2 regions of the Flagellimonas marinaquae genome follow, and region 2 is predicted to be linked to the other one. Evidence: riboswitches for the same ligand, from Rfam matches in the RefSeq annotation. Region 2 holds a riboswitch; the other holds the start of a gene.

What was found. A riboswitch is a leader RNA that binds a small molecule or an ion and turns the genes downstream of it on or off. The one in region 2 is predicted to bind cobalamin.
Region 1: it holds a riboswitch for cobalamin, as region 2 does, so the genes downstream of both, MJO53_RS01735 (TonB-dependent receptor plug domain-containing protein) here and MJO53_RS08825 (acyl-CoA thioesterase) in region 2, are expected to answer to the same signal.

Annotation. Positions count from the first base shown of each region.
Region 1 is NZ_CP092415.1:376,472-380,787, forward strand. Features, by position in the region: gene MJO53_RS01730 (S41 family peptidase) at 1-520, shown strand, start outside; gene MJO53_RS01735 (TonB-dependent receptor plug domain-containing protein) at 554-2,416, opposite strand; cobalamin riboswitch at 2,485-2,708, opposite strand; gene MJO53_RS01740 (ABC transporter substrate-binding protein) at 2,764-3,915, shown strand; gene MJO53_RS01745 (FecCD family ABC transporter permease) at 3,916-4,316, shown strand, end outside.
Region 2 is NZ_CP092415.1:1,950,806-1,955,121, reverse strand. Features, by position in the region: gene MJO53_RS08830 (ribonucleotide-diphosphate reductase subunit beta) at 1-1,264, opposite strand, end outside; cobalamin riboswitch at 1,690-1,895, shown strand; gene MJO53_RS08825 (acyl-CoA thioesterase) at 2,056-2,439, shown strand; gene MJO53_RS08820 (PAS domain-containing protein) at 2,459-2,950, shown strand; gene MJO53_RS08815 (hypothetical protein) at 3,018-3,389, shown strand; gene MJO53_RS08810 (MbnP family protein) at 3,547-4,316, shown strand, end outside.

The DNA.
Region 1 (4,316 bases), 1.6 Mb from region 2:
CACCAGCGCCATTAACTCCTTAAATTTAGACCGTGTTTTTGTTATTGCCACAGGTGATTCTGCCTCGGCAAGCGAATTGGTAATGAACGGACTTGACCCTTATATCGATGTAATCCATATTGGAGAAACAACTCGTGGTAAAAATGAATTTTCAATTACCTTGGTAGATGACCCAGAAAACTCTTTTATTTATAATAGTGACCGTGAGGGCAATATCAATGCTGAAAATTCTTGGGGATTACAACCTTTGGTTGGAAGGAACGAGAATGCCGATGGGTTTTATGATTACACCAATGGTTTGGCGCCAGACATTGCCCTAGAAGAAGATTTAACCAATTTTGGAGTCTTAGGCGATGTAAACGAGCCTCTCCTGGCCCGTGCTCTACAAGAAATTACAGGTAGCTCTGCCAAAATAGACTTTACGGTGGAAATGCCCGCAGAATCTTTTACGTCATCTAGATTGGAAACTCCTATAAAGGACAATATGTATTTGGAAAAACCACTACAGTTAAACAACTAATAAAAAAGCGGCCGATCGGCCGCTTTTCTTTTTTTAAAGGTTCAGGCTGAGGCCGACCCTAAAGTTTCGTCCTCTGGTGGTGAACCCAAGCAACTCCCTATAATCCTCGTTCAACAAATTATCCGCGTTGACAAAAACATTTAATTTGTTTTTGATCAACTCATGCTGAACAGAAAGATTCAATATTGAAAACGGGTCAAGGGCTACATCGGTAAAAGTAGAAAAATCAGTATCAAAGCGCTCACCGGTATAGGCATAGCTCAAAGATGCATTGGTACTTTCACAAAACTGATACCATACAGAAACATTGGCCTTGTGCTTGGGAATACGTATGGCATTGTCGCCTTTCCGTTCCGTAAAGGTATAATTGGCATTTACACTAAAATTGCTCAAAGGCAACCAAGTTGCTTCCACTTCCACCCCGTTGGCATCAATCTCATCGGCAACATTTATCGTTGTAAAGTTAGCATCGTAACCAATGGCATTTGTTTCGTTTCTATCAAAATAAACCGTACTGATTCTTAATGTATTGTTCAATTTAAACTCCACGCCCGCCTCAATAGTGGTATTTTCTTCTGGCTCCAAGTCTGGGTTTCCACCAAAAGCACCGAACAACTGGGTCAAGTTCGGTGTAATATAAGAGGTTGCATACGATCCCATCAATTTTATATACCCTTTATTCGTATCAAATACATAAGATGGGTTCAGGTTGTACACAAAATGGTTTCCATATTCGGAGTGATTGTTCAAGCGGGCACCTGCATTCAAATTCAATCCAAAATCCGAAACATAGACCACATTGGCATAAGGATCTACAATGGTAAAATCAACCTCCTCCGCAAAAATAGCCTCGTCCTTAATATAGTTTACTCCAAGTATCGTATGGAACTGCTCTCCAAAAACATATTTATGGTACACATCCAATACCCAATTGTTGCCTTCGGTAGTGCTTTCACCAAAAGTATCGTTGGCCATGGACTCGTAATCTGTATAGGCCGCATTTAAGTGAACCGATCCTTTGCCATACTCAAATTCAGAGGAAACCCCAACCCTTTGCTGCTCGTTCTCCCCTACATTTGGAGCTTCGGCCAAAGAAGCATCATATTCATTCCTAAATTTGGTTTGATTGCCATATAGCTGAACGCCGAACCTTTCCGTAAATTGATAGCCAAACCTTACATTGGTGCTGTAATTTGAAAAAACATCCTCTTCATTTTCAGGTGTCACAGCAGCAGACAATCCACTTTTGTACCGATTGGAAAAATCCACCCCATAATTGAACTTGCCCAATGTGCCATTTACATTTGCGGAATTTTGAATGCTACCTATATTATAATTCTGGTCCTCCGCAGTTTGATTGGTCCCAACACTGGTTTCAAAATTACCGGCTATCTTCTTTTTGGAACTCTTTTTTGTTGTAATGTTGATCACCGCAGTAACTGCATTGGTTCCGTAAAGTGTGCTGGCCGCTCCTTTAATGATCTCAATGGACTCAATTGTACTGGGAGACAGCAGACGTAGATCATATTCGGCAGAAAATGTGGATGGGTCGGCCACACGAACGCCATCGATAATGATCAAGACCTGTCTGCCACGGCCACCCCGGGCGTAAACCCCTAGCACATCGCCATCCCTGCCCCGGCTACCGGCAATTTCGATACCACTTTTTGTGTTGATGATCTCGGCAACCGTTCTGCCCTGGTTTCGCTGCATTTCCTCAGCTGTGATCTTGATTACCGTTTTTCCTGAGTTTTCACGCTTCAATTCAAATTTTGAGTCGCTAACAACAACCTCGTCCAGTTGTTGAACTTTAAGTGAATCTTGCTGTATCTGTTGTGCAAAGACCCCCTGTCCCGCTAATAAAGCGGTAATTAACCATAAATGATTTTTTTTCATTTCGTTTAATTGAATAAACGGGAGAATAGTATGTGTTGCATACGTAAACCTTTATCCCGAAAGTTTAACAATGTTTGTTTGAATGTGGCAGGTCTCCTGGCTTGTGTTTTGCCTCCTACCTTCCCGCCCATTGGGCAGTGGTTTTAGAAGATGAGACAAACGCCCAATACTTACTTTTAAAAAACAGTAATTCTTGGGCACAACTTACAGTTGCGGGAACAGCTCCGGATTTGCACCGGATTCCCTTTTAATCCCACGGAAAACCGTGAGAACCAAAATTCGAGGCCAAAGCTAATCAATCTGTTTAATCTTTTTCCTCAAAAATTAAATAATCTTACTTTTGGGCCATGGCAAAACAACAATGGTCAATTCTAGTTTTAGGATTTCTTTTGATGACTTCGGTAGGTTGCAAACAGGAAAAAAAACAGCAACCTTCCCAAAATCAAGAATTAGATTCCAAAGTAAAATATGCAACCGGATTTAAAGTAACCAAAGAGACCGATCTTACAATAATAGAGGTCACCGGGGCTTGGCCCGGGGCAAAAAGTTTTAAATATGCGTTGGTCCCCAAGGAAAAATTACCGTCCATTACTCTACCAAAAGATGCATACGATGCCATTATCGCCACCCCAGTAGAAAAGGTGGTGCTCACTTCCACTACCCACATAGAACCCTTACAAAAACTAGGGGCATTAAATACCGTAATCGGCTTTCCAAATACGGACTACATTTCAACACCCGAGGCCAGAGAGCGAATTTCGGCAGGGCACATAAAGGATTTGGGAATGAATGATGTTCTCAACACAGAAATGGTATTGGCCCTAGACCCCGAACTTATTTTTGGATTTAGCATTAATGAGGAGAACAAGGCCTACGATATTTTAAAACAGGCAGGAATTCCAGTAGCCTACAATGGTGATTGGGTGGAGCATACCCCGCTCGGTAAAGCCGAATGGATCAAGTTTTTTGCTCCATTTTTCAATAAGGAAGCCCTGGGCGATAGTATTTTCACAGAAGTAGAATCATCTTACAAACAAGCAAAAGAGATTGCAAAAAAAGCAAAATCCAAACCTACCGTGCTAACCGGGGGACTTTACAAGGATGTGTGGTATGTGGCTGGGGGCCAAAGTTGGATGGCCCGCTTTATAAAAGATGCAAATGCCGATTATGCGTGGGCTTCCACACCCGAGACCGGAAGCATTGGGCTAAGTCTCGAATCGGTTTTGGAAAAAGCCCAAGATGCCGAATTTTGGTTTAACCCATCAGCACAAACCACTTACGAACAAATAAAAGCCGCAAATACACATTACGGCCGGTTTTCTGCTTTTACGAACCAAAAAGTATATTCCAATGCCATTGAAAAAGGCGAAACCGGTGGACTTATTTTTTACGAATCGGCACCTCACCGACCCGATGTGGTCTTAAAGGATTTTATTAAGATATTGCATCCGGAACTATTACCGGAACACCAGCTGCAATTTATCAAACCCATAAAATAAATGCCATTCACAAGAACATATCGCATTTCCTTTTTGCTATTGTTGGTTGCATTATTATGTTCTTCGTTGTTGAATATTAGTTCAGGATCGGTTTCCATCCCCTTTGCCGACGTGCTATCTATTTTGCTTGGAAAATTGCCAAAGACAGACTCTTGGGAATATATTATATGGAACTATCGGATTCCAAAAGCATTTACCTCCATATTGGTTGGCGCAGGATTATCCTTGAGCGGTCTTTTAATGCAAACATTGTTTAGAAATCCATTGGCCGGACCTTTTGTTTTGGGAATAAGTTCCGGGGCCAGTTTGGGTGCCGCACTACTGTTAATGGGCTCAACATTTTTAACCGGTTTTGCTACCTTTTCTTTTTTGAGCGATGTTTCCCTCGCCATCGCGGCCAG
Region 2 (4,316 bases):
CGTCGCTTGTTATACTTTGTGTTCTTTTGCTATAGTTAATGGATCTTTTTACAAAAAAGTCTCCGTGTTTTGTTCCAATGATCTCGTCATCGAACCATTCGGTCTGCTCCAATAATTTTTGATCGACATCAAATATTTTAGAAATCCCGATACTCTCCAATGAGTTGTTGAATCTGTTCTTGATAAACTCGTTTACCAAGTTTTTGGGCAAGAAATCCAATTCACCAGCTTCAAATATCCAATCCACTATTTTACTTTCCGATTCAAATGCCTTCTCACAGATATCTTGGATCATTTCCTTGTATGCATCATCGAACCATTCCGGGTGTTCTTTTTTGATGATATTGATTACATCGATACCAAAATCACCATGGATCTGCTCTTCTTTGGAAGTCGCCTCCACAACGTTCGAAATTCCCTTCAGTACATTTTTATGTTTGTTGAACGCCATAATGATCAGGAACTGGGAGAAAAGGGAAACATGTTCGATAAAAAGGGAAAATAGCAAAATGGACTCGGCATACTCCTTATTGTTTTCGCTTTTTGCATTTTTAAGTGCCGTCTCCAAATACTGCACTCTTTTCATGATCACCGGTTTCTTCTTCAGGTTTTCAAACTCTTGGTTCAGTCCCAAAATTTCCAGTAGGTGCGAGTAAGCATCGTGGTGGCGCACCTCGCTCTCCGCAAATGTGGCTCCCACCGAACCTATTTCTGGTTTTGGCATACGATGGTATATGTCGCCCCAAAATGTTTTTACGGCCACCTCGATCTGGGAAATGGCCAACATGGTATTTTTAATGGCACTTCGTTCCACTTCGGTCAATCCGGATTTAAAATCTTGGATATCGCTGGTAAAGTTAAACTCAGTATGTATCCAATACGAGTGTCTGATCGCGGGAACGTATTCGTATAATTGTGGGTATTCGTAAGGTTTAAGGTTTATTCGTTTTTCAAAAATATCGGACTCCCGCATTTGGGCCCTTTTGTTCCTATAAATAATGTACGCTTTTGCCACATCGTGGAACTCACTGTCCATAAGTTGGTTCTCTACAACATCTTGCACTTCTTCAACAGTGGGCACATAATGTTGGTCTTGGCTCTTTCGTTCCAACAACTCTTTATTTACGTTGCTGGCAATGGTCTGCGCATCGGTGATCTGGCCATGCTCCACAGCTGTCATGGCTTTCAAGATTGCATTCGTAATCTTGTGTAAATCAAATTCTTGCGTACTAAAATCCCTCTTAGTTATATGAGTTATCTGCATGAAGAAAACGGTTTGGAGTTGAAAAAATAGCTTGACTGTAAAATTCATATTTTCTTCACTTCGATTTGAAGTTTCGTCGATCAGGTTCTTAACACTGTTATCAACATTCGAAATTTTTGACAGTCAAAATCCATGGGAACAAACGTAGGATAAGGGCTGAGAAAAATCCACATTGGAACCGACTGCCAAGAAATACTTTTTCACAGTTTTTTAACAATTACAAACATATAATCCCAAACACCCTTATTACATAAGGCTTTAAGCAGATTTCAATCAAAAAAAAGATCATTTGTCCAATTCCGCCCAAGCACCAACCCCAAAAGATCTGTTCATTAAATTTTACCGCATAAAATTCGGACAGAAATAATTTCAAGGTAAATTCAAATTTCGATACATTTACCACCAAATAAGTTCTTTACTTAATTTCTTTATCATAACGATAGGGTTTCCGACACATATCGGAATTAAAAGGGAATCGTGTGTAAATCACGAGCTGACGCGCAACTGTAAGTTCGATTCCGTTTTTGGAATAGTATGTTTTTGCAAAAAACCATTGTCTTTCCCAAAAAAAGATGAGAAGGTGGCAAAAATCGAACAAGCCAGGATACCTGCCCATTTCGTTCCTACTTTGTAGGATTTTGACGATGCCTTCGCGTAAAGGGCAAGTCGAACGTTTGAACTTTCACCGGCTTATCCGGCAAAACTCCACACACGTTCCACTTGTTTAAGGCATTGCGAAGTTGAGCTAAGGAGCTTTTATCTAATTGTTCAATTTTATAAAAGCTTTTGCCATGGAAATCAGCGAACGCATAAAGCGATCAAAAACAAACATTTTTAAAGCGGTATTCCCCAATACCGTAAACCACTACGACACCTTGTTTGGCGGAACCGCACTTAGCCTAATGGACGAGGTTGCCTTTATTACTGCAACACGGTTCAGCAGAAAACGAATGGTGACCGTAAGTACAGATCGTATAGATTTTGACCACCCAATTCCTGCAGGTACCATTATTGAACTGATAGGCGAAGTAATAAAGGTGGGCAACAAAAGTTTAAAAGTGCAAGTGGACATTTATTTGGAAGAAATGTATTCCAGCCAAAGGGAAAAGGCCATCTGCGGCCAGTTCACCTTTGTTGCCTTGAACCAGGACAAAACACCAATTTCAGTGGTTTAATTTAACGTAGAACAAAACAATGACGAAAGACAACAAACTCCAGGCATCCCCATTACTAAGCTTTGATTTTTATTTGGAAAGCTATCACAGGTTACTGGGCAACCTAAAAAAAGAAGCAGACCTAAAGAAAATCACCTACCTGCTTGGTGAGGAAATATCGCAAGAGAATCAGAGTCTTATAAAAAAGGAAAACTACGACGCCCTGGTCGTTACCGACCCGGACCATTCCATTCTTTGGGTGAATGATGGTTTTATAGAAATGACAGGGTATCGAAAAAATTACGCGCTACAAAAAAAACCGAGCTTTTTACAAGGAAAAGAAACATCAAAAACCATCAAAAAAGAAATTAGGGAACAGTTAAACGCGCATCACAGTTTTGATGGCGCGGTGATTAACTATCGCAAAAATGGCGAACCTTATCTATGTCACATCAAAATATTGCCACATTATAGCCCCCAAAAAAAACTATCCTGTTTCATAGCTTTGGAAAAAGAACTAAAAGCTGCTTAAAACAGGCAGCTTTTTTTACATCTATCAATTAAGTGGATTATATTTGTACAGGTTCAAAAAATTTTTCTTGAAACAGCGGAGTCTTCCCATATTGTTCACACTTTTGTATGTAATGGCCATGTTAAGGCCCGTACTTCCTGTTTTTGAATATGTGGTCAACCAAGACTACATTGCCGAGTATTTGTGCGTGAACAAGGACAAACCAATGCTCAACTGTAACGGTAAGTGCTATCTGTCCAAAATGCTGCAAGAAGAACAAGACGAAAAAAAGCAAAATCTACCCTCTATTAACATGAAAGAGTATCCCATCGGCTTTGTGGATATTCTTTTTTGTGATTTTACTCCGCAAACTTTGGAAAACGACCAACTACCTGAATTTACCTCTAGCAAACCGCGCCAATTTACAGCTTCAGTTTTTCGCCCGCCCATCATCTGTTAACACCGACCTTTTTTATAGCTGTGCTATTTCCCTAAAGGGAAAAAAGCAACTGTGCCTATACTTTTAAGTACTGCGCCTTTGGCACATGTATATAACATTTTTAATCCGGGGGGCTTTTAAGCAGAGGCTTCCCAACTCATAACTATTTGTATTACAGATGAAATCAATTTATAAATTATCTACCGCTTTATTCTTATCCATTTTATTGGCATCATGCAGCAGCGATGACGATTCTACGCAACTAACAGGTACCGGAATGGTAAAAATTGAATTTGACAACAGCGTATCCGGGGACGACCTTATTCTAGGGTCTTCCTACACCAATTCCCAGAATGAGACCTTGACCATAGAACGCCTGAACTACATTGTCGGAAATTTTAGGCTGACCGATGAAGATGGTAACATATTCACCTATCCTAAGGATACGGGCTTTTTTATAACAAGCGAAGAAACCGGAAAAACAGAAGTAGTTCTTTACGATGTTCCTACCGGCAAGTACACTTCAATAACGTTTGGAATTGGTGTGGACCAAGAAAAGTATCTCTTGGGAGCCGAAGGACAGGGAGACCTCCTTACCCAAGCTGAAAACAATAACATGATGTGGTCCTGGCAAGCTGGCTACAAGTTCCTGAATTTTGAGGGAACGTTTACCTCGGCCACGGTTACCGATGACACCAATTTTAAAATTCATATGGGAAGTCACGGTTCCAGCTTGGACAATTACAAAGAAACCACGCTAAGCCTTGGAACAGATGCCTTGGTCAGTGATGATATGACCCCGATAATCCATATTGTGGCCAATGCCGGCAATATACTGGATGGACAACATAAAATATCGCTTACCGAACAAGCGGTAATTATGGTCAGCGAGGAAAAATCACCCCTAATCGCCACAAACACATCAAATATGTTCACTGTGGATCACGT